3 regions of the Pseudomonas sp. DW-iso3 genome follow, and region 3 is predicted to be linked to each of the others. Evidence: riboswitches for the same ligand, from Rfam matches in the RefSeq annotation. Region 3 holds a riboswitch; each other region holds the start of a gene.

What was found. Region 3 has a riboswitch for cobalamin ahead of cobO (cob(I)yrinic acid a,c-diamide adenosyltransferase). Riboswitches for the same ligand answer to the same signal wherever they lie in the genome.
Positions count from the first base shown of each region.
Region 1: linked by a shared signal. The riboswitch ahead of AC4PS7_RS14275 (CbtB domain-containing protein) and the one ahead of cobO (cob(I)yrinic acid a,c-diamide adenosyltransferase) in region 3 are both predicted to bind cobalamin.
Region 2: linked by a shared signal. The riboswitch ahead of AC4PS7_RS12125 (ABC transporter substrate-binding protein) and the one ahead of cobO (cob(I)yrinic acid a,c-diamide adenosyltransferase) in region 3 are both predicted to bind cobalamin.

Region 1 covers NZ_JBZXDZ010000004.1:477,956-485,733, reverse strand. Annotated here, with positions in the region: gene cobN (cobaltochelatase subunit CobN) at 1-2,290, opposite strand, end outside; gene cobW (cobalamin biosynthesis protein CobW) at 2,294-3,361, opposite strand; cobalamin riboswitch at 3,455-3,654, opposite strand; cobalamin riboswitch at 4,020-4,224, shown strand; gene AC4PS7_RS14275 (CbtB domain-containing protein) at 4,321-4,509, shown strand; gene AC4PS7_RS14270 (CbtA family protein) at 4,521-5,225, shown strand; gene AC4PS7_RS14265 (cobalamin biosynthesis protein) at 5,222-5,614, shown strand; gene cobM (precorrin-4 C(11)-methyltransferase) at 5,684-6,430, shown strand; gene nfuA (Fe-S biogenesis protein NfuA) at 6,496-7,080, opposite strand; gene AC4PS7_RS14250 (fatty acid cis/trans isomerase) at 7,600-7,778, opposite strand, start outside.
Region 2 covers NZ_JBZXDZ010000003.1:654,438-662,215, reverse strand. Annotated here, with positions in the region: gene AC4PS7_RS12160 (amino acid aminotransferase) at 1-45, shown strand, start outside; gene AC4PS7_RS12155 (hypothetical protein) at 146-355, shown strand; gene ptrR (putrescine utilization regulator PtrR) at 352-1,227, opposite strand; gene AC4PS7_RS12145 (aldehyde dehydrogenase family protein) at 1,332-2,714, shown strand; gene AC4PS7_RS12140 (protealysin inhibitor emfourin) at 2,775-3,080, opposite strand; gene AC4PS7_RS12135 (M4 family metallopeptidase) at 3,095-4,159, opposite strand; gene AC4PS7_RS12130 (DNA/RNA non-specific endonuclease) at 4,288-5,214, shown strand; cobalamin riboswitch at 5,251-5,445, shown strand; gene AC4PS7_RS12125 (ABC transporter substrate-binding protein) at 5,550-6,560, shown strand; gene AC4PS7_RS12120 (FecCD family ABC transporter permease) at 6,557-7,561, shown strand; gene AC4PS7_RS12115 (ABC transporter ATP-binding protein) at 7,558-7,778, shown strand, end outside.
Region 3 covers NZ_JBZXDZ010000003.1:362,523-370,300, forward strand. Annotated here, with positions in the region: gene AC4PS7_RS10770 (DUF2066 domain-containing protein) at 1-98, shown strand, start outside; gene AC4PS7_RS10775 (AI-2E family transporter) at 131-1,204, shown strand; gene hda (DnaA regulatory inactivator Hda) at 1,407-2,111, shown strand; gene AC4PS7_RS10785 (C40 family peptidase) at 2,325-2,954, shown strand; gene AC4PS7_RS10790 (C40 family peptidase) at 3,099-3,638, shown strand; cobalamin riboswitch at 3,736-3,986, shown strand; gene cobO (cob(I)yrinic acid a,c-diamide adenosyltransferase) at 4,066-4,677, shown strand; gene AC4PS7_RS10800 (cobyrinic acid a,c-diamide synthase CobB) at 4,674-6,005, shown strand; gene bluB (5,6-dimethylbenzimidazole synthase) at 6,002-6,652, shown strand; gene cbiB (adenosylcobinamide-phosphate synthase CbiB) at 6,649-7,557, shown strand; gene cobD (threonine-phosphate decarboxylase CobD) at 7,550-7,778, shown strand, end outside.

The DNA.
Region 1 (7,778 bases), on a different contig from region 3:
GCGCATCGATCTTCTGCAAGACCTGGGGACGGCGCCCGGTCCAGGGCTCGGCCAAAGCGCAATCCAGCGGATCAAAGCCCAAGTCAAAGGCCTTGGCCAACACACGCAGCAGACTCGATTGCGGACCACGGCCATCGCCACGCGGGATGCGCAGCAAGGCCAGCAAAGTATCGATACGCAGGCGACCTGCCGGCGACTCGCCAAAGATGTGCAGGCCATCGCGGATCTGCGACTCTTTCAAGTCGCACAGGTACGTGTCCAGGCGCGGCAGCCAGACGGCGGCGTCGGCGTCGCTCTCCAGCTCAAGTTCCTGGTCGATGCGGGTTTCGCGCACCAGCTTGAGGATGTCTTTCTGCAACTCCAGGGCGCGACGCGGATCCAGCAGTTGCGCTTCGTAGTACTCGTCCGCCAGCAGCTCAAGGTTACGCAGGGGGCCGTAGGTTTCGGCACGGGTCAGGGGCGGCATCAAGTGATCGATGATCACCGCCTGGGTGCGTCGCTTGGCCTGGGCGCCCTCGCCCGGATCGTTGACGATAAACGGGTAGATATTCGGCAGCGGCCCCAGCAGCGCATCGGGCCAGCAGTTTTCCGACAAGCCGACGCCCTTGCCCGGCAACCATTCAAGGTTGCCATGTTTGCCTACATGGATCACGCCGTGGGCACCGTAGGTGTGGCGCAACCAGAAGTAGAACGCCAGGTAACCGTGGGGCGGTACCAGGTCCGGGTCGTGGTAAACGGCGCTGGCGTCCACCTGATAACCCCGCGCCGGCTGGATACCGACGAACGTCAGGCCCAGGCGCAGGCCGGCGACCATCATGCGGCCATCGCGGAACATCGGGTCGTGATGAGGCGTGCCCCAGCGCTCCAGCACCGCCTGGCGATTGGCCGCGGGCAAGCGGCTGAACATCGCCTCGTAGTCCTCCAGGCCCAGGCTTTGGTGGCAGGGGCGCAGGTCGAGGCTGTCGAGGTCATTGGTAACGCCGCCGAGCAAAGCGTGGATCAGTGCCGTGCCGCTTTCCGGCAATGCATCCGACACCGGGTGGCCTTCGGCCTGCAGGGCACGCAGGATATTCAACGCCGCCGCCGGCGTATCCAGGCCGACACCATTGCCGATACGACCGTCGCGGGTCGGGTAATTGGCGAGGATCAGCGCGATGCGCTTGTCGCCATTCGGCACTCGCGCCAACTCGACCCAGCGCCGCGCCAGCTCAGCAACAAAATCCATGCGCTCCGGCGCGGCGCGGTAGCACACCACATCCGACTGGCTACGCTCACTGCGCCAGGCCAGGTCCTTGAAGCTGATCGGCCGGCTGATGATCCGCCCGTCCAGCTCCGGCAAGGCAATGTGCATCGCCAGGTCGCGGGGGCCGAGACCTTGGTCGCTGGCTTCCCAGCCGGGCTGGTTGTCCTGGGCGCAGATCGCCTGGATCACCGGGATATTGCGGCGAAACGGCCGCAAGTGCGGCGCTTCCGGGCTCGACTGGGCGAAGCCGGTGGTGTTGAGAATCACCGCCGCGCCGACCTCGTCCAGCAGGTCCTCGACCACCGCCAGGCAGCCGGGTTCTTTCAAACTGGCCACCGCCATCGGCAACGGGTTGAGACCCGCCGCCTGCAAGCGCTGGCAGAACACATCGATAAAACCGGTATTGGCTGCCTGCAAATGCGAGCGATAGAACAACACCGCCGCCACCGGCCACTCGGCATTCCAGTCGGCCTGCCAATCATTCAGCCGGGCGCTGGCACGGTGCGGGTGATAAATCGCCGTGCGCGGCAAGGTTTGCGGCTCGGCCCAGGCGTAATCACGGCCCAGGTAAGTGCTGGCCAGGCAGCGATAGAAATCCAGGGCATTGCCCAGGCCGCCCTGGCGCAGGAAGTGCCAGAGGCGATCACGCTCTTCGGCGCCGACGGTACTTAGTCCGCTGAGCTCAGGGTCCGGGCGATCATCCCCCGGCACCAGAATCAGTTGAACGCCACGCTCGGCCAATTCCACCAGACGCTCAATGCCGTAACGCCAATAACCGATGCCACCATGCAGGGAAATCAGGATGACCTTGGCGTGGCGCAGCACCTCATCGACATACAGGTCGACCGAGGCATGGTTCTGCACCTGCATCGGGTTGGCCAAGCGAAAGCTGGGGTAATCGTCCGGCAACTGCTGGGCCGCTTCGGCCAGCAGCGCCAGGCTGGAATCGCCGCTGCACAGGATCACCAGATCAGCGGGGGTTTGTCCGAGGTCGGCAATATTGTCGTCCGAGACGAAACCACCGGGCTGGGTCCTGAGCAGGTGCATGGGTTAAACGCTGAGGGCTGCGCGCAGTTGCGCTTCAAGGCCCGCCGCGTCGAGGTCCTGACCGATCAGCACCAAGCGTGTGATGCGTGCTTCGTCCGGGCCCCAGGCACGGTCGAAGTGCTTGTCGAAACGCGTACCCACCCCCTGGATCAGCAGGCGCATCGGCTTGTTCGGAATCGCAGCGAAGCCTTTGACGCGCAGGATGCCGTGTTGCACCACCAACTGGGTCAGGGCGTCGAGCAGCAGCGCTTCATCGGCCTGCGGCAGGTCGATGGAGATGGAGTCGAAGGCGTCGTGATCATGGTCATGATCGTCTTCACCGTCATGGTGATGGTCGTGATGACTGTGGCGACCGTCGATATGCTCTTCGGAGCCGGCACCCAGGCCGATCAGCACGTCCAACGGCAAACGACCGCTGCTGGCTTCAATGATCTTCACCGCGGGCGGCAGTTCTTCCGCGACTTCCAGGCGCACACGGGCCAGGTCTTCAGGGCTGATCAGGTCGCTCTTGTTGAGGATCACCAGGTCGGCGCTGGCCAGTTGGTCGGCGAACAGCTCATGCAGCGGCGACTCGTGGTCCAGGTTCGGGTCGAGCTTGCGCTGGGCATCCACCTGGTCCGGGAAAGCGGCGAAGGTGCCGGCGGCCACGGCCGGACTGTCGACCACGGTGATCACAGCGTCGACGGTGCAGGCGCTGCGGATTTCCGGCCACTGAAAGGCTTGTACCAGCGGTTTTGGCAGGGCCAGGCCGGAGGTTTCGATGAGGATATGGTCGAGGTCGCCGCGACGGGCCACCAATTCGCGCATCACTGGAAAGAACTCTTCCTGCACGGTGCAGCACAGGCAGCCATTGGCCAACTCGTAGACGCGGCCGTTGGCTTCTTCTTCGGTGCAGCCGATGGAGCACTGCTTGAGGATTTCACCGTCGATGCCCAGTTCGCCGAATTCGTTGACGATCACGGCGATGCGACGGCCCTGGGCGTTGTCGAGCATGTGGCGCAGCAAGGTAGTCTTGCCCGAGCCGAGGAAGCCGGTGACGATGGTGACGGGGAGTTTGGCCAGTGTTTTCATCGGATGCCCTTGGGGGCGGGCATACGGGACGATAGGCCCTGCGACGGCGCGCAGCAGCGGATTTCGTCACCGGATCACCCCGCCCGGTTGAAGTAGAAAATCGGTTGCGAGGCAGGTCTCCTGGCTTGGGGCTTGCGGGTCTTGCGACCGGCGCTGGCTGCGCCTTCCCGCCTTGTCGGCAGTGGCGTGGCAGTCAGCTGAACCCTTTACAGTTGCGGGGGCAGCCGCGGCTTGGACCGCGTTCCCTTCTTAGCTTCGGCCTGGGCCGAAGAACCTCGAAGGGTGTAAGGCTACGCAGTGCTTGGGGGATGGTCAATGATGGGTTGGGTTGGGTACATATCCGTTTCAGCGGTAACGGCTGAAATGGGTTCCGCCCTTACGGCGGGTCACTTTGGAAAAGAGCCCCAAAGTAACCAAAGGGCTCTTGCCCCAACACTCGGCACCTCGCTCACGCTCGGTGTGCCCGTAATCCGACAGGGATTGGGGGGGCGCTTAGGATCAAGATCAAGATCAAAAGCAAAAGCACAGCGGCCTGACAGCCGGCTTGAGTGGTGTAGAGCAAAGGCGGTTCGCTGTAGGAGCGGAACCCATTTCAGCCATCACCGCAGCAACGGATATGTACACACCCCAATTGACTCCCCTCCCACCCCCATGCTCTCCTACACATCTTGTTTCGGGTGCCCTTCACAGGGTGAAACGGGAAACCGGTGCGTCATAGCGATATGACCAGTCCGGTGCTGCCCCCGCAACGGTAAGCGAGTGAAGCGTCAGATCCACTGTGCCTCGACGGCATGGGAAGGCGATGCTTATTAGGCAGACTGCCCCTCGCAAGCCCGGAGACCGGCCCGAAAAAATCAGATAACAAACCCGCGGTGGGCGGGCGCTGTTCAAACCCTGCGTGCCTGGCTCGCGGGGTTTCCATGCGCTCGTTTCACCCAGACACCTGAAAGGGACGCGCCATGTCAATCGTCAGCAGCACCTCGCACTCCGCCAGCAGCACCGCTACCCTGAGCCAACGCCTGACCGCCGCCATCGGCGCGTCGATCCTTGGTGCGTGCCTGGTGTACTTTGCCGGTTTCTCGCACATCGAGGCCGTGCACAACGCTGCCCACGATACCCGCCACAGCGCTGCGTTCCCGTGCCACTGAGACCTGCCGACATGATCAAGCGTATCGTGCAAACTGCAGGTTTCACCGGCCTGCTGGCCGCCCTGTTGCTGACCTTGCTGCAAAGCTTCTGGGTCGCCCCGCTGATTCTGCAGGCGGAAACCTTTGAAAAGGCCCCGGCCGCCACCGAAGTGGCCCACGAACACACCGAAGGCGCTGCCGCCCACACCCACGATGCCGAAGCCTGGGAGCCGGAAGACGGCTGGCAGCGCGTGCTCTCGACCACAGGCGGTAATCTGGTAGTCGCGGTCGGTTTTGCGCTGATGCTGGCCGGTCTCTACACACTGCGCGCGCCAACCCGCACCGCCCAAGGCCTGCTGTGGGGCTTGGCCGGTTACGCAACCTTCGTGCTGGCACCGACGATGGGCCTGCCGCCTGAGCTGCCGGGCACTGTCGCCGCGGACCTGGCGCTGCGCCAAACCTGGTGGATCGGCACTGCGGCTTCTACAGCTGCCGGCATCGCTTTGATCGTATTTGGTCGTAACTGGCTGTTGAAAGTGCTGGGCGCGGCGATCCTCGCCGTCCCCCACGTGATCGGCGCGCCACAGCCCGAAGTGCATTCGATGCTGGCACCGCAAGCCCTGGAAGCACAATTCAAGATCGCTTCACAGTTGACCAACGTCGCTTTCTGGCTGGCACTGGGCCTGATCAGCGCGTGGCTGTTCCGCCGCAACCGTGACGACCAATACTCGGCATGACCCTGGTGATCGGCCTGGGTTTCCAGCAGGGTTGCGATCTTCACACCTTGCTGGCGCTGTTCGATTCAGCCCTCGCCGAGGGCGGTATCGAGCGTCACCGTATTAGCGCGCTGGCCAGTATCGATCGCAAACAGAATGAACCGGGGTTACTGGCTCTGGCCCAGAGGCTGAACCTGCCACTGCAATGTTTCAGCGCCGAGCAACTGGCGGCGTTTGAGCACCGCCTGAGCCACAAATCCGACATCGCTTTTGCCCACACCGGCTGTTATGGCATCGCCGAAAGCGCCGCGCTGGCACTCGCCGAGCACCTTGCAGGCAGCCCTGCCCGCCTGTTGATCACTCGCAAAAAAACCGCCCAAGCCACCTTTGCATTAGCCTGCGCCGGCTAAAATCCCGATAATTGCCGCCCCCGATCATGAGCAACATTCATGCTCGCCCGTTTTTCGACAGGAACCACCATGACCGTCTACTTCATCGGCGCAGGCCCCGGCGACCCGGAATTGATCACCGTCAAAGGCCAGCGGCTGATCCGTAGTTGCCCGGTAATCATCTATGCCGGCTCATTGGTTCCGGCGGCGGTATTGGACGGCCATTCGGCGCTAACGGTGGTCAACAGCGCCGAATTGCACCTGGAACAGATCATTGACCTGATCAAAACCGCCCACGACAACGGCCAGGACGTGGCCCGCGTCCATTCCGGTGACCCGAGCCTGTATGGCGCCATTGGCGAACAGATCCGCCATCTGCGGGAGCTGGGCATTCCCTTCCAGATCATTCCCGGCGTCACCGCCGTGGCCGCCTGCGCCGCCCTGCTGGAAACCGAGCTGACCCTGCCCGATATCGCCCAAAGCGTGATCCTGACCCGCTATGCCGACAAAACCCGCATGCCCGCCGGCGAGGATTTCGACAGCCTGGCCCGGCATGGCACCACCATGGCGATCCACCTGGGGGTCAATCACCTGGAGAAGATCGTCGCTGAGCTGCTGCCGCACTACGGCGCGGATTGCCCGATTGCCGTGGTGCACCGGGCAACCTGGCCGGATCAGGATTGGGCGATGGGCACGTTGAGTGACATTACCGAGAAGGTGGCGGCCAAAGGCTTTCGGCGCACGGCATTGATTGTGGTGGGCCGGGTGTTGGCAAGTGACAGCTTCAGTGAGTCGTCGCTGTATCGCGCGGGCCATGCTCACCTTTACCGCCCCTGAAACCCAGGCATAAAAAAACGGCGCTCACGGGGCGCCGTTTTTTCTGCTCGCAGTGAACGCCTTATTCAGTAGTAGGCGTTTTCTTTCTGCGTGTGGTCGGTCACGTCACGCACGCCCTTGAGCTCTGGAATACGCTCCAGCAAGGTGCGCTCAATGCCTTCACGCAGGGTCACGTCCGCCTGGCCACAGCCTTGGCAGCCGCCGCCGAATTTCAACACCGCAATGCCGTCTTCGACCACGTCGATCAGGCTGACCTGGCCGCCGTGGCTGGCCAGGCCTGGGTTGATCTCGGTCTGCAGGTAGTAATTGATGCGCTCGTTCACCGGGCTGTCGGCGTTGACGTTCGGCACCTTGGCGTTTGGCGCCTTGATGGTCAACTGGCCGCCCATGCGGTCGGTGGCGTAGTCGACCACGGCGTCGTCGAGGAAGGCTTCGCTGAAGGCATCGATGTACGCGGTGAAGCTTTTCAGCCCCAGGGCGGTGTCTTCAGGTTTCTCTTCCCCAGGCTTGCAGTAGGCAATGCAAGTCTCGGCGTATTGGGTGCCGGGCTGGGTGATAAAGACGCGGATGCCGATACCCGGGGTGTTCTGCTTGGACAGCAGGTCAGCCAGGTAATCGTGGGCGGCGTCGGTAATGGTTATGGCAGTCATGGAAACTCCTCACAGGCTTGCCAGCAGTTTACGCCAAAATATTACGCAGGTACAAAGTCCTAGTGTTTTTGTCGGGATAGGTTTTTTGGGGGGGTGTACATATCCGTTATTTGGGTGATGGCTGCTATGGGTTCCGCTCTTACGGCGGGTCACTTTTGAAAAGAGTCCAAAAGCAACCAAAAGGCTCTTGCCCCAATACTCGGTGTGCCCGTAATCCGACAGGGGTTTGGGGGACCGCAAGAGCACGGCGGCCTGAGTGGTGTAGAGCAAAGGCAAGGGCAAACGCAGTCCCTGTAGGAGCTGGCTTGCCTGCGATGGTGGTTAACGATGACGCGGGTAACCAGACAAAACGCGGCGTTCTCACGTTTTTCGCCGGCAAGCCGGCTCCTACAAAGGACGAAAAGCGTATCCACGATGCGAAGCGAGTCGCGCTTGCTCTGGCTTTTGATCTGAGGCGCCGTAAGGGCGGAACCAATATCAGCCGTTACCGCAGCAACGGATATGCACTCCGAAAAGATCTCACAAGTTCTGATACCGATTCATATCCAACACCCCCTCTTCCACCGGCGTAGTCTCCCGAATGTACTGCGACACATCATGGAAGTACTGCCAAAACAACGGATGACTGCGCCGCACACCCCAGCGGTCCACAATCTTCTCGAAACGCTTGGCATCCTTGGCCTGCTCCATTTCAGCCA
Region 2 (7,778 bases), 290 kb from region 3:
TCGAACATCGATGCAGTCACAAAGGCGATCGTTCAGGTGCTGTAAACCTGCAGCGGTTGCACCAGAAGGGGAAGCCTATGGCTTCCCCTTTTTCGTATCCAGCCCCTAGACTGAACCTTGACCGCCCCTTCGCTGTGAGAATGCTATGAGAAACGATGACCTGGACCTGCGTGCCGACCGTGACGAACTGGATGACTACGCCCCACGCGCACCGCAACCCAAGCCTCAAAAGAGCCTGGTGCTGCAAGTGGCGCTGGGCGTCTTTCTGGGCGGTCTGGCGCTGTGGCTGGTGCAATTGGGTGCGACCGCACTGATGGCAAAGCTGGCGATGGGCACCCTGCAATTCGGTGGCTAAGCCGCACGGATGGCGCCCTGCTCCTCCAATAACTTCACGAAACTGTTCAAACTCTGCGACACCGTCCCCCGCCGCCAGATCAGCCAGGTGTGCAGGATCCGGAAGTTGTCCGTCAGCGGCCAAACACTCACCGCCGCCGACCCCGGCATGCTGTCGAGCATGCTGCGCGGCATCAGCGCGAGGCCCGCGCCGGCGCTGACGCAAGCGAGCATGCCGTGGTAGGACTCGATCTCGAAGATCTTGCCCGGCACCGCGCCGTCCTGTGAAAACCAGCGCTCCAGGTGATGCCGGTACGAGCAGTTGGAGCGAAAGGTGTAGATGCTCTCCCCGTTCACGTCCTGCCCACGGGTGATCGGCGCGTGATGCAGCGGCGCAATCACCACCATCTCTTCCTCAAACACCGCCACACCTTCCAGGGTCGCGTGCAATAGCGGGCCGTCGACAAACGCTGCCGTCAGCCGCCCCGACAACACGCCTTCGATCATGGTGCCTGAAGGCCCGGTACTCAGGTCCAACTCGACCTTGGTGTGTTTCTGGTTGTACGCCGCCAGCAACGCCGGGATACGCACCGCCGCCGTGCTCTCCAGCGATCCCAGGGCAAACGCACCCTGGGGCTCCTCCCCCGCGACTGTCGCGCGGGCTTCCTGCACCAGGTCGAGGATGCGCCGCGCATAACCGAGGAAATTCCACCCGGCCGGTGACAGGCGCAGGCGGCTTTTCTCGCGGATGAACAACTCCACACCGAGGTCCTGCTCCAGTTGCTTGATGCGCGTGGTCAGGTTCGACGGCACGCGATGAATCAACTGCGCGGCGGCGCTGATGCTGCCTTGCTCGGCAACGGCCTTGAAGATTTCCAGTTGCACCAGGTCCAAATCATTCTCCATTCGTGAATGTATTGCTTAATATTATTCAGTTTCCAGAAAAGATATAGCCCCGTACGCTGAACTCAACCTAATTCACTCAGCAGGACGGTGCCATGAACGCGACTACCCACGCCCTCTCGATCAACCCGGCCAACGGCGAAACGGTCGGCAGCTATCCGTATGAAACCGCGCAGCAACTGGACGCCGCCCTCGACCGCTCCACCCTCGCCTTCCGCGCCTGGCGCCGTCAGCCGGTCAGCCAGCGCGCCGAGTTGCTGCTGAGCCTGGCCAGCGCCCTGCGCGAACAAGCCGAAGACATGGCGCAGATGATCACCCTGGAAATGGGTAAACCCATCGCCCAGGCCCGTGCCGAAATCGAAAAGTGCGCGCAACTCAGCGAGTGGTACGCCGCCCACGGCCCGGCCATGCTCGCCCCGGAACCGACCCTGGTGGACAACGGCAGTGCGCAGATCGAATACCGCCCGCTAGGCCCTATCTTCGCCGTGATGCCGTGGAACTTCCCGGTGTGGCAAGTGCTGCGCGGCGCCGTACCGACGATGCTGGCCGGTAATACCTACGTGCTCAAACACGCGCCGAACGTGATGGGCAGTGCCTATCTGATCCAACGAGCGTTCCAGAAGGCCGGCTTCGCCGAAGGTCTGTTTGAAGTGGTCAACGTGACCAACGACGGCGTGTCCAAGGCCATCGCCGATCCGCGCATCGCCGCCGTCACCCTGACCGGCAGCGTACGTGCAGGCATCGCCATCGGCTCTCAGGCCGGCGCTGCGCTGAAAAAGTGCGTGCTGGAGCTGGGCGGGTCCGACCCGTTCATCGTACTCAACGACGCCGACCTCGACGCCGCGGTGCAAGCGGCGCTGATCGGTCGTTTCCAGAACAGCGGCCAAGTCTGCGCCGCCGCCAAGCGCCTCATCATCGAAGAAGGTGTGGTGGAGGCTTTCACCGTCAAATTCCTGGAAGCCAGCCGCGCTCTGGTGATGGGCGACCCGACGTCAGCCGCCACCTACATCGGCCCGATGGCACGCTTCGACCTGCGCGACGAGCTGCACGGCCAGGTCCAGGCGACCTTGGAAGAAGGCGCCACGCTGCTGCTGGGCGGCCACAAAGTGCCCGGCGCCGGCAACTACTACGAACCGACCGTGCTGGCAGACGTCACCGACCAGATGACCTCGTTCAAACAGGAACTGTTCGGCCCAGTCGCCTCGATCATCACCGCCCGTGATGCCGACCATGCGGTGGCCCTGGCGAATGACAGCGAGTTTGGCCTCACGGCCAGCATCTTCACCACCGACTCCGCGAAGGCACGGGACATCGCCAATCAGCTGGAAACCGGCGGCATCTTCATCAACGCCTTCAGCGTCTCCGACCCTCGGGTGGCATTTGGTGGCGTGAAAAAGAGTGGTTTCGGACGCGAGCTATCGCACTTCGGCGTGCGGGAATTCTGCAACGCCCAGACGGTGTGGCTGGATCGCAAGTAAATCAAGCGACATCGGTGGCAAGGGGGCCTGTCGAACCGTCCCGCTAGACCTAAAGCGGCCTCAACAGCGAATATGCCGTCGCACGCACTGCACCAGCCCATCCAGCGCCTGCGACTTCACCGGCGCGAGCACGCAAACGGTGTGCTCGCGCTCGTCGTCCTTTACCGTCACGGTGTAATGCACTTGGCCCGGATTACCGGGGGCAGGCGCATTGCTGGGCGGCAGTTGAAAGAAGTCGCAAGCCTCGACAAGCTGCCGCAGCTCCTGTTGTTCCTGCTCCGGCAGCGTGTCCAGTTCCACCGTCTGTGGCTTGGCCAGGCCCGGAAAAAAACCGGGCCCGCCGTTTTCCTTGATTGAAATTTGCATGGCCGTTCCTCTCGTCAGACAGCAATGCCGACCGCCTTCCAACCGTCCTTGACCGCTTTCTGTTCGTCCTTGTTAGCGCCGTAGAGTCGGCCTGCAATATCGTAAGTAATGCGCGCAAAGCGCAGGAAACCCGAGTTGGGCCGCAGCCGCGCATCACGCAGCGCGTCATACCAGATGCGCCCGGCGCGCTCCCAGGCGAACCCGCCCAGTATGGTCGCCACCTGGTAGAACGCATGGTTGGGAATGCCGGAGTTGATATGCACCCCGCCATTGTCCTCGTAGGTCTGCACAAAATCATCCATGTGCCCGGGCTGGGGGTCCTTGCCCAGCAGTTTGTCGTCAAACGCCGTGCCGGGGGCTTTCATCGAGCGCAGGGCGGTGCCTTTGATCTTTTGGGTGAACAGCCCTTTGCCGATCAACCAATCGGCGTCTTCCGCACGTTGCTTCAACGCATACTGCTTGATCAGCGAACCGAACACGTCCGACAGCGATTCATTCAACGCCCCGGACTGGTTGAAATACATCAGTTTGGCCTCGTCCTCGGTGACGCCGTGGGCCAACTCATGGCCAATCACGTCGAGGGCCACCGTAAAGCGGTTGAACAACTGCCCGTCTCCACCCCCGAACACCATCTGGGTCGAGTTCCAGAACGCATTGTTGTAGTTCTGGCCAAAGTGCACAGTGGCGTCCAGCGCCATCCCGGCATCGTCGATGGAGTTGCGATCGAAGACCTCGTCGAAAAAATCGAAGGTGGCGCCCAAGCCATCATAGGCCTCGTCCACCGCCGCATCACCACTGGCGGGCTGCCCCTCGCCACGCACCAGCGTGCCCGGCAGGCTGTCGGCGCCCTCGGCGCTGTAGATCGAGCGGCGTTTATCGGCCCCCATGGCCAGGGCCATATGCGCCGGTCCCTTGGCAGGCACGGCGACCATCCGTAGCGAGCGGAACGTTGTGTCCTTGGCGCGGGTGCGCAACGCGACCTCCCGTTGCGCTTTGTCCCCGTTGCGCGCGATCTGGTCGAGCATATAGGGCGGGATCAGGCAGAAAATCGGATTACGATTCGGCTGGCGAACACACATTGGCTGGCTCCATTTGGCAGGTAACAACGTCCGGGTCATCGATTCAGGATAGCCTCCAGGGGTTATCGCGTGTCATCAATTGTCATTAACCTATGTTGCAGTCGTGTTTATCCAAGGAGGACTGACCGATGCCCGCACGTAAAGCCAAAATCGACCTTTCATACCGCCCCAGGCTCGCTGACCTGCGCCCATTGATCGCACCGAGCCCCACATTGCTGGAGGCACGAGCCGCGACGCCCCGCGTCACCTCGGCCAACGACTTGAAGGACCGACGCGGCTACGCTGAGGACTTTCTCGGCAGCTTCGGGGTGCCCTGGCCTACGGTTGAAGAGACCTTGGCCGGCGATGTCCAGAAGCGCCTGGACTACACGCACTTCTCGATAACGATGTCACGCTCGAAGCGGCTCGCGCTGTATGTGGGCGTCAACATCGATGGCGGGCAGCATATGGACATCATTCGCAGCAACGACACCTGGGCCTACGACGGACGCCTGCCCATTGATGCGCAGGTGGGCGAAGCACTGTATGCCAGCAACGGCCTGGATCGCGGCCACTTGGTGCGCCGACAAGACCCCAACTGGGGCGACGCGGCGCAAACCGCCAACTTCGACACCTTCCACTTCACCAACTGTTCACCGCAGATGAGCGGGTTCAACCAGAAAACGTGGCTGGAGCTCGAAGACTACATCCTCGACAACACCCAGCGCTGGAAAGCCCGAGCCACCGTGTTCACCGGCCCGGTGTTCGCCGACGAAGACCGGGTGTACCGGGGCGTCCAGATCCCCAAGGCGTTCTGGAAAGTGGTCGCCTACCTCAGCGATGACGGCAAGCCTTCGGCCAGCGCCTACATGATCGACCAGAGCCGCGAGCTGGGCCAGCTCGACCTGGTGTTCGGCCAGCTTAGGACCTACCAGCGCAGCGTAATCCAGATAGAACGCCTCACCGGCCTGCGTTTTGCCAACCTGGCCGACTACGACGGCTTCAGCAACGAAGAACGCGCCACCGGCACGCGGATTGAAGCCCTGATACAGGGGCCTGAAGACATTCGTCTCTGACCGGGCGTGCCTCGGGCTATATCGCCCCGCCCTAATCAACTACCATACCGCGCCGGTTCCCAAACGGGACTAATAGGGAATCCGAAGCGCGGTACACCCTCGCCAATCGGAACTGCCCCCGCAACTGTAGGTGCTGAGCCTGCTCCCTGATGCCACTGGACCTTGTCCGGGAAGGCCGGAGCCTGGCGACGACGCATCAGTCAGGAGACCTGCCGGCCCAAGCTCAATTACCAACCGGCGGGGTGTCCGGGAAGGACATTCTTGCCTGTTTTTCTAGTGCAGCGCTTAAGGGTGTATTTCCGAATGGCACGTACGGTTCATTCGGAGATTGCCCCATGCTGCCACGCGTTACCGCCCTGCTCACCGGCCTGGGCTTCTGTGCCCTCGCCCAAGCCGCGCCCACCCACTACCCGCTGACCGTGGAAAACTGCGGCAGTCGCCTGACCTTCCAGCAAGCCCCCGCCCGCAGCGTGACCATCGGCCAGGCGGCCACCGAGATGCTCTACGCATTGGGCGTGGGGGACAAAGTGGTCGGCACCTCACTGTGGTTCAACAGCGTACTGCCGCAGTACAAGGTGCAGAACGACGGCATCGAGCGGCTAGCCAACAATGAGCCGAGCTTTGAAGCCGTGATCGCCAAGCGCCCGCAGCTGGTGGCCGCCGAGCTGGAGTGGGTGGTCGGGCCCCAGGGCGTGGTCGGCACCCGCGAGCAATTCCATGAACTGAAGATCCCCACTTACCTGCTGCCCTCCGACTGCGAAGGCAAGGACAACCTGGTAGGCGCCGACGGCACACGGCTGGAGCCGTTCCGAATCGAGACGATCTATAAAAGCATCAGCCAACTCGCCGAGATCTTCGACGTACAGGCGCGCGGCCAACAGTTGAACGACGACCTCAAGGTACGCTTGGCCAAATCTGTTGCCACCGTGCAAAGCAAAGGCCTCAAGCAAGCCAGTGCCTTGGTGTGGTTCTCCAGTTCCGAGATGGCCAGCGATCCTTACGTGGCCGGCCACAAGGGCATTCCAGAGTTCATGCTGGAAACCCTCGGTCTGCACAACGTGGTGCAATCCGATGAAGAATGGCCCGCCGTCGGCTGGGAAACCCTCGCCAAGGCCAACCCGACCTTTCTGGTGATCGCACGCATGGACCGCCGCCGCTACCCCGCCGACGACCATGAAAAGAAACTGGCCTTCCTGCGCAGCGATCCCGTGACTCGCAACATGGACGCGGTGAAAAACAACCGCATCATCATCCTCGATGCCCTGGCGCTGCAGGCCAGCATCCGCACGTTCGACGGGCTTGAGCAACTGGCCACGGCCATCGACGGCTACGACCTGCCCAAATGACGCGCACCCTACTCGCCCTGGCCCTGCTATTAGCCGCCCTACTCGCGGGGGTGGCGATCGGCGAAACCGCCATCTCGCCGCAAGTCGTGCTCCAGGTGCTCGCCAACAAACTGTGGGCGGCCAGCTACGTGCTTGACCCCATCGACGAAGGCGTGGTGTGGAACTACCGCCTCACCCGCGCCCTGGTCGCCGCTGCGTGTGGCGCCGGGCTGGCGACGTGCGGGGTGATCCTGCAATCGCTGTTGCGCAACCCACTGGCCGATCCCTACCTGCTGGGCATCAGTGCCGGCGCTTCGACTGGCGCGGTGCTGGTGGCGTTGATCGGCGTGGGCGGCGGGTTGATTTCGTTGTCGGCGGGCGCGTTTGTTGGCGCCATGGCGGCGTTTGCGCTGGTGATCCTGCTCGCGCGCGCCAGCGGTTCGGCCAGCGGCACCGGCCAGATCATTCTGGCGGGCATTGCCGGCTCGCAGTTGTTCAATGCGCTCACCGCCTTCCTGATCACCAAATCCGCCAGTTCCGAACAGGCGCGCGGCATCCTGTTCTGGCTGCTCGGCAACCTCAGTGGTGTGCGCTGGCCCTCGGTGTGGTTAGCGGTGCCGGTGGCCGTTGCAGGCTTGGCGGTGTGCCTGTGGCACCGCCGTGCGTTGGATGCGTTTACCTTCGGCAGCGACTCGGCAGCGTCCCTCGGCATTCCGGTGCGCCGGGTGCAATTTGTGCTGGTGGGCTGCGCGGCCCTGGTGACGGCGGTGATGGTGTCGATTGTTGGCTCCATCGGCTTTGTCGGATTGGTAATCCCCCACGCCGTGCGCCTGCTGCTCGGCACCGGGCACTCGCGCTTGCTGCCGGCCAGTGCGTTGGGCGGCGCGTTGTTCTTGATTGCAGCCGATGTACTGTCGCGCACCTTGATCAAAGGCCAGGTGATTCCGGTCGGCGTGGTCACGGCGCTGGTCGGCGCGCCAGTGTTTGCGCTGATCCTCATTGGCCGGAGGAATGCGCGATGACAGTACTGAGCTGCAGAGGGTTGGGCTTCAAGGTGCGTGAGGCGCAGTTGCTGCGCGATATCCATCTGGACGTGCAGCCGGGCGAAACCCTCGGCATCGTCGGGCCGAACGGCTCCGGCAAATCCACCTTGCTCAAGCTGCTCGCCGGGCTGCGCACGCCGGCGTCCGGCGAAGTCTTACTGGGCGGCCAACACCTGGGCAAGCTGTCGCGCCGCGC
Region 3 (7,778 bases):
TTCCTGCGGGTGAGGCGCCGGTCCAGCAATCGGCAGTGGATGGCGCGCAACCGGCAATGGCACCCGAGCCTCAGGCGCAATTGCGTTTTCGTTGGTAGCAGTTTTCTTCTTTATATAGATGGAGTGGTTTATGGCGGATACGCGTCGTTGGGTGTGGCTTGGCGGGATTGTCCTGCTGTGCGTCTTTGTGTTCTTGCTGCATTCGATCCTGACGCCGTTCCTGGTCGCGTTGCTGCTGGCCTATCTTTTCGATCCGGTGGTGGATCGTCTGGAGAAGGCCGGGCTGTCGCGTACCTGGGGCGTGGTGGCGGTGTTCGCGCTGTTTACCCTGATCATCACGGCGTTGGTGCTGGTACTGGTGCCGATGCTGGCCAAGCAGCTGTTCCGACTCTATGAGCTGGCGCCGCAGATGCTCGATTGGCTGCAGCACACGGCAATGCCATGGGCCCAGGCCAAGCTGGGATTGGCGGATGGCTTCTGGAAGTTCGACAAGGTCAAGGCCGCGATCAGCGAGCACATGGGGCAGACCACCGATATTGTCGGCGTTGTACTAAGCCAAGCCACTGCGTCCAGCCTGGCGCTGATCGGTTGGCTGACCAATCTGGTACTGATCCCGGTGGTCGCGTTCTACCTGCTGCGCGACTGGGACCTCATGATGGCCAAGATCCGCAGCCTGCTGCCGCGTGACCGTGAGGAACGCATCGTCTCCCTCGCCGAAGAGTGCCACGAGGTATTGGGCGCCTTCGTGCGTGGCCAACTCCTGGTGATGTTGGCCCTGGGGATCATCTATGCGGCTGGCTTGATGGCCATCGGCCTGGAATTGGGCCTGCTGATTGGCCTGATCGCCGGCCTGGCTGCGATCGTGCCCTATATGGGCTTCGTGATTGGTATCGGCGCGGCACTGGTGGCCGGGCTGTTCCAGTTTGGTGGTGATTTGTACCCAATGTTGGGCATCGTGGCCGTGTTCATGGTCGGCCAGGCTCTGGAAGGCATGGTCCTGACGCCGCTGCTGGTCGGCGATCGGATTGGCCTGCACCCGGTGGCAGTGATCTTTGCGATCCTGGCGGGCGGTGAGCTGTTTGGCTTTACGGGCATCTTGCTGGCGCTGCCGGTGGCGGCAGTGATCATGGTGCTGGTGCGCCATGTGCACGATTTGTACAAGGATTCGGATGTGTATACAGGGGTTGAAGACCCGGATCTGTAATCGCTCTGCAACAAACCCGGCCTGGCCGGGTTTGTTGTTTCTGGCGCTGGGGTGTCAAACAATCTGCATAAAACCAACAAGTTAACGCAAACCTTTGATTTTGCTTGGGGTCTGTTGCATTGTGCGCCCGGCGTCACGGGTATAAACTTTGCAAACTTTACACAGAGGCCACTAACGGTTCGTTTGGAGCCGTTCAGTCAGCATGAAACCGATTCAGCTGCCCTTGGGTGTGCGTCTGCGTGACGACGCCACCTTTATCAACTACTACCCAGGCGCCAATGCCGCTGCACTCGGCTATGTCGAGCGGCTCTGCGAAGCCGACGCCGGGTGGACCGAAAGCCTGATCTATTTGTGGGGCAAGCACGGCGTAGGGCGTACCCACCTGTTGCAGGCCGCGTGCCTGCGTTTCGAGCAAATGGGCGAGCCGGCGGTTTACCTGCCCCTGGCTGAGTTGATGGATCGCGGTATCGGCATTTTCGACCATCTTGAGCAGTACGAGCTGGTGTGCCTGGACGATCTGCAAGCGATCGCCGGCAAGGCGGAATGGGAAGAGGCGCTCTTTCACTTGTTCAACCGTTTGCGTGACAGTGGTCGGCGCCTGCTGATTGCCGCGTCTACCTCGCCACGGGAATTGCCGATCAAGCTGGCCGACCTCAAGTCGCGGATGACCTTGGCGCTGATCTTCCAGATGCGCCCGCTCTCCGACGAAGACAAATTGCGTGCCTTGCAACTGCGTGCTTCCCGTCGTGGCCTGCACCTCACCGATGAAGTGGGGCACTTTATTCTCACTCGCGGCACACGCAGCATGAGCGCATTGTTCGATTTGCTCGAACAGCTCGACCAGGCCTCCTTGCAGGCCCAGCGCAAGCTGACCATTCCCTTCTTGAAAGAAACCCTCGGCTGGTAGACAGCCCTTTGTTTTTGCCGCGTTCGGCAAATTCCAGGCGCCAGAAAACCTGCGTTTGAGCCGATGTGGCTACGCAAAAGGCAGGTACGGGGTGTTAAGGGCTTAGATGTCATGGTCAAAACAAGAAGTCACATAGATCACGATTGAATTTGCAAATCGATGTGATAGAGGGCATAGTCTCGTCTTCTTTACATATCAGCCACGGTCGTGCCCATGCTAAATCGCTTCGCACCCCTCGTGCCCCTCGCACTCGTTACCCTGTTGTTTGGTTGCGCCTCCCACCCTCAACAGGTGGCAGAACAGCAAAAACCACAGGTTCAAAATCAGGCAAAATTCGTTGCTGCACAGTCTGCTTCTGTTTATGAAGAAGAGCTGGCAACTGAAAAAGAGCTGACCAACTTCTCCGGTAGCAAGCCTTACCAGCTTCCCGTTCTGGCCGACAGCATCCTCGAACGCGGCATGTCCCTGATCGGTACCCGTTACCGTTTCGGCGGCACTTCTGAAGCCGGCTTCGACTGCAGCGGTTTCATCGGCTATCTGTTTCGTGAAGAAGCGGGCATGAACCTGCCACGCTCCACCCGCGAAATGATCAACGTGGATGCACCGTTGGTCGCGCGCAACAACCTCAAGCCCGGTGATCTGCTTTTCTTCAGTACGGCAGGGCGTGGTCGTGTGAGTCATGCCGGTATCTACTTGGGCGACAACCAGTTTATCCACTCCAGCAGCCGTCGCAGTGGCGGTGTTCGAGTCGACAACCTGGGCGACAGCTACTGGAGCAAAACCTTCATCGAAGCCAAGCGCGCACTCGCCATGGCCCCGACGACAGTTACCGCTAGCAAGTAAACTTAAAGTGATACTTGAAGTTTGACGTGTAAGCGCTAGAATCCCTGGACATTGTTGTAATCCGTTCGCGCGAGCTTTGCTTGCGCGTTCTGGTTTTCAGCGTTCGGCAGCGAAAGCCGCATCCAGACCAGGATTGTTCTGCCCATGTCGACCTCGGCCCGCCTGATCCTCATTCTTTGCGCCGCGCTGCTCAGCGCCTGCGCAAGTCGTCCACCGCCGCCTGCTCCCGTAGCGGTGAAGCCCAAGCCGGTGTTCAACTATTCCAGCCAGAATTTCTCGCCTGCGGCCGAAGACGTCCTCTTCCGTGCCCTGGGCCTGGTCGGCACGCCTTATCGGTGGGGCGGCAACACACCGGACTCCGGGTTTGATTGCAGTGGCCTGATCGGTTTTGTCTTCCGCGACGCTGCCGGTATCTCCCTGCCGCGTACCACTCGCGAATTGATCGTGATGCGTGCGCAAGATGTCAGCGAGCAGAATCTGCAGACGGGCGACCTGTTGTTCTTTGCCACGGGCGGCGGTTCACAGGTCAGCCACGCCGGGATCTACGTCGGTGAAGGCCGTTTTGTGCATGCACCGCAAACCGGCGGTACGGTGAAGCTGGACACCTTGTCCAAGGCGTATTGGCAGAATGCCTACCTGAGCGCCAAGCGCGTGTTGCCAGGCAATCTGGCGCGTAATCCCTAGAAAGCAGCGGCAGGTTTCACGCGTGAAGCTGCAAGCGGTGCGATGCCTGCTTGCGTCGATCAGCTTGAAGCTTGCAGCTCGCCCCTCAAACTACTACCCTTCGCCGCTTGTTCCAGGTGCTCTGTGACCCATGGGTCGACGGAGTGAAACAGGGAAGCCGGTGAGTGAGCGCACTTGTACACAGTGACGCCGCGATCCCGGCGCTGCCCCCGCAACGGTAAATGAGTCAAGACGCTGCCTTTTGCCACTGTATCGCTCGCGATATGGGAAGGCGCAGCGTCGGTCTGCGCTTCTATAAGACGCGCGCCACTCATGAGCCCGGAGACCGGCCTGCAACATCCAACAGCATCACGGTGGGCGATGCTTGGCTGTCTGTTTTTTCTTTTTCCTGCCCGCCGTTTTTGTCCAGCCCCAACGGAGAGCTGCCATGACCGATTCCCCCGACCGCGACGAACGCCACCTGGCGCGCATGCTGCGCAAAAAAGCCGTGATCGATGAACGCATCGCCAACTCCCCGAACGAGTGCGGCCTGTTGCTGGTGCTGACCGGCAACGGCAAAGGCAAGAGCAGCTCCGCGTTCGGCATGCTGGCCCGGGCCATGGGGCACGGCATGCAGTGCGGTGTGGTGCAGTTCATCAAGGGGCGCAACAGTACCGGTGAGGAATTGTTCTTCCGCCGTTTCCCTGAGCAAGTGCGCTTTCATGTCATGGGCGAAGGCTTCACCTGGGAAACCCAGGACCGCCAGCGTGACATCGCCGCCGCCGAAGCCGCCTGGGCGGTTTCCCGCGAGTTGCTGCAGGACCCGTCTATCGGTCTTGTCGTACTCGACGAACTGAACATCGCCCTCAAGCACGGCTATCTCGACCTGGACCAGGTGCTCAGCGACCTGCAAGCCCGCCCGCCGATGCAACACGTGGTGGTCACTGGCCGCGGTGCCAAGCCTGAACTGATCGAAATGGGCGACACCGTCACCGAAATGGGCATGCTCAAACACGCGTTCCAAGCCGGTATCAAGGCACAGAAGGGCGTCGAACTTTGAATCAGCCCCGTCATTGCCCGGCCGTCTTGATTGCCGCACCGGCGTCCGGCCAGGGCAAAACCACCGTCACCGCCGCGCTTGCCCGATTGCACCGCAACCTGGGGCGCAGGGTACGCGTGTTCAAATGCGGCCCGGACTTCCTCGATCCGATGATCCACGAACGCGCCAGCGGTGCGCCGGTGTATCAATTGGACATGTGGATGGTGGGCGAGCAGGAAAGTCGTCGCTTGCTATGGGAAGCGGCGGGGGAGGCGGACCTGATCCTGATCGAAGGCGTGATGGGCCTGTTCGATGGCACACCGTCCAGCGCCGACCTGGCGCGACACTTCGGCGTGCCTGTCTTGGGCGTGATTGACGGTACGGCGATGGCCCAGACCTTCGGCGCGTTGGCCCTGGGCCTGGCACGTTATCAGCCGGATCTGCCGTTTGCCGGGGTGCTGGCCAATCGCGTTGGCACCTTGCGTCACGCACAATTGCTCGAAGGCAGCCTCACCGAAGGCCTGCGCTGGTACGGCGCGTTATCCCGCGAGACCGGTATCGAACTGCCTAGCCGTCACTTAGGCCTGGTACAGGCGAGCGAACTGAACGACCTCGATGTGCGTCTCGATGCAGCCGCCCAAGCGCTGGGCAGCAGTTGCGAAGTGGCTTTGCCGCCGCCAGTGACCTTTGCCGCACCGGAAGTGATCGAAACCCAGCCACTGCTCAACGGTGTGCGCATCGCCGTGGCCCGCGACGAAGCCTTCGCGTTTACCTATGGCGCCAGCCTCGACCTGCTGCGGGCAATGGGCGCTGAACTGGAGTTTTTCTCGCCGATCCACGATCGCAAATTGCCTGACGTCGACAGCCTCTATCTGCCCGGTGGTTATCCGGAATTGCACCACCAGGCGCTGGCGGAAAACACCTCGATGCTTGACGCCATCCGCGCTCATCATGCCGCCGGCAAACCGCTGCTCGCCGAATGCGGCGGCATGCTCTACCTGCTGGACTCGCTGACCGACGTCGAGGGTGTTCGCGCCGAACTGGTGGGCCTGCTGCAAGGCGATGCGGTGATGCAGAAGAAACTCGCGGCCTTGGCGCTGCAAAATGTCGAATTGCCCGAAGGCACGCTGCGCGGCCATACCTATCACCACTCCCTGACCACCACCGAATGGCAGCCGATTGCCCGTGGCCTTAGCCCCAATGGCGGACGCGGTGCCGAGGCGGTTTATCGGCAGGGGCGGATGACGGCTTCCTACGTACACTTTTACTTCCCCTCGAATCCCCAGGCGGTGGCCGCATTGTTCGCGCCCGATCCTGTAGGCGCCGGCTTGCCGGCGATGAGGCCATGACCGACAACGCCTTCCCCGAGGCCGACCGCCAGGCGGTCTACCGCGCCATCGCTGAACGTCGCGACATGCGCCACTTCAGCGGCGGCACTATCGCCCCGGAATTGCTCCATCGTCTGCTCCAGGCCGCGCACCAGGCACCCAGTGTCGGCCTGATGCAGCCCTGGCGTTTTATCCGCATCAGCGACCGTCCGTTGCGTGGGCAGATTCAACAACTGGTGGAAGAAGAACGCATACGCACCGCCGAAGCCCTGGGTGAACGCTCCGATGAGTTCATGAAGCTCAAGGTCGAAGGCATTCACGACTGCGCCGAAGTGCTGGTGGCGGCGTTGATGGATGACCGTGAGCGGCACATTTTTGGGCGGCGCACGTTGCCTGAAATGGACATGGCGTCACTGTCCTGTGCTATTCAGAATCTTTGGCTGGCGGCCCGTGTCGAAGGGCTGGGCATGGGCTGGGTCTCGCTGTTCGAGCCCCAGGCCCTGGCTGATCTGCTGGGTTTGCCACCCGGCGCGAAACCTTTGGCCGTGCTGTGCCTGGGGCCGGTGGCCGAGTTCTACCCGGCCCCGATGTTGCAACTCGAAGGCTGGACCGAGCCTCGGCCGCTGAGTGACATGTTGTATGAGAATGGGTGGGGAGTGAGTCAATGAGTGTGGCCTTGCTGTGTGTCGCTGCAGTCGCGCTGGATGCGCTGCTGGGCGAACCCAGACGCTGGCATCCGCTGGTGGCGTTCGGCAATTTCGCCGGGCGTATCGAGCAACGTTTCAATACCGGTGGTCGCGGCTGGCGCAGTCATGGCGTGACCGCGTGGGTTATCGCCGTGGTGCCGCTGACTCTGCTGGCTACGGCTTTATCCTGGGCGCCGTACATCGGCTGGGTATTGGAGATCCTGGCGTTGTACTGCGCGCTTGGCATGCGCAGCCTTGGCGAGCATGTGATCCCGGTGGCCCAGGCCTTGCGCAGCGATGACCTGGACGAAGCGCGACAGCGCGTGAGCTACCTCGTAAGCCGTCAGACCAGTGAACTGGATAGCACCGAAGTCGCCCGCGCGGCCACTGAGTCGGTGCTGGAGAACGGCAGCGATGCGGTCTTCGCCGCGCTGTTCTGGTTTGTGCTCGCGGGAGTGCCGGGCGTGGTGCTTTATCGCCTAAGCAACACCCTTGATGCCATGTGGGGCTATCGCAACGAACGTTTTGAACGCTTCGGCTGGGCGGCGGCAAAGATTGACGACGTGCTGAACTACATTCCTGCACGCCTGGTGGCGTTGACCTACGCGGTACTGGGTAAGACTCGTCTGGCGCTCAAATGCTGGCGCACCCAGGGCCCGACCTGGGACAGCCCGAACGCTGGCCCGGTGATGGCGGCCGGTGCCGGCGCCCTGGGCGTGGAGTTGGGCGGCGCCGCCATCTATCACGGTGAAGTGCACCAGCGTCCGCAACTGGGCGAAGGCCCGGCGGCGGATGCCGATTCCATCGACCGGGGCTGGCAACTGGTACAGCGCGGCGTATGGTTGTGGCTGCTGATTCTATGCGCGGGGGCGCAATTCTATGCTTGAGCACGGTGGCCGGTTGCGCAGGGCGTCGATTCAGTACGGGATAGCCGAGGCCGATTGGCTCGACCTGTCCAGCGGCCTCGCGCCCTGGCCCTGGCCGATTCCCGAGATCCCGCTGCGGGCCTGGGCGCGCCTGCCGGAAACCGACGACGGCCTGGAGCAGGCCGCCAGCGAATACTATGGTGCTGCACACCTGTTGCCGGTGCCCGGCTCCCAGGCGGCCA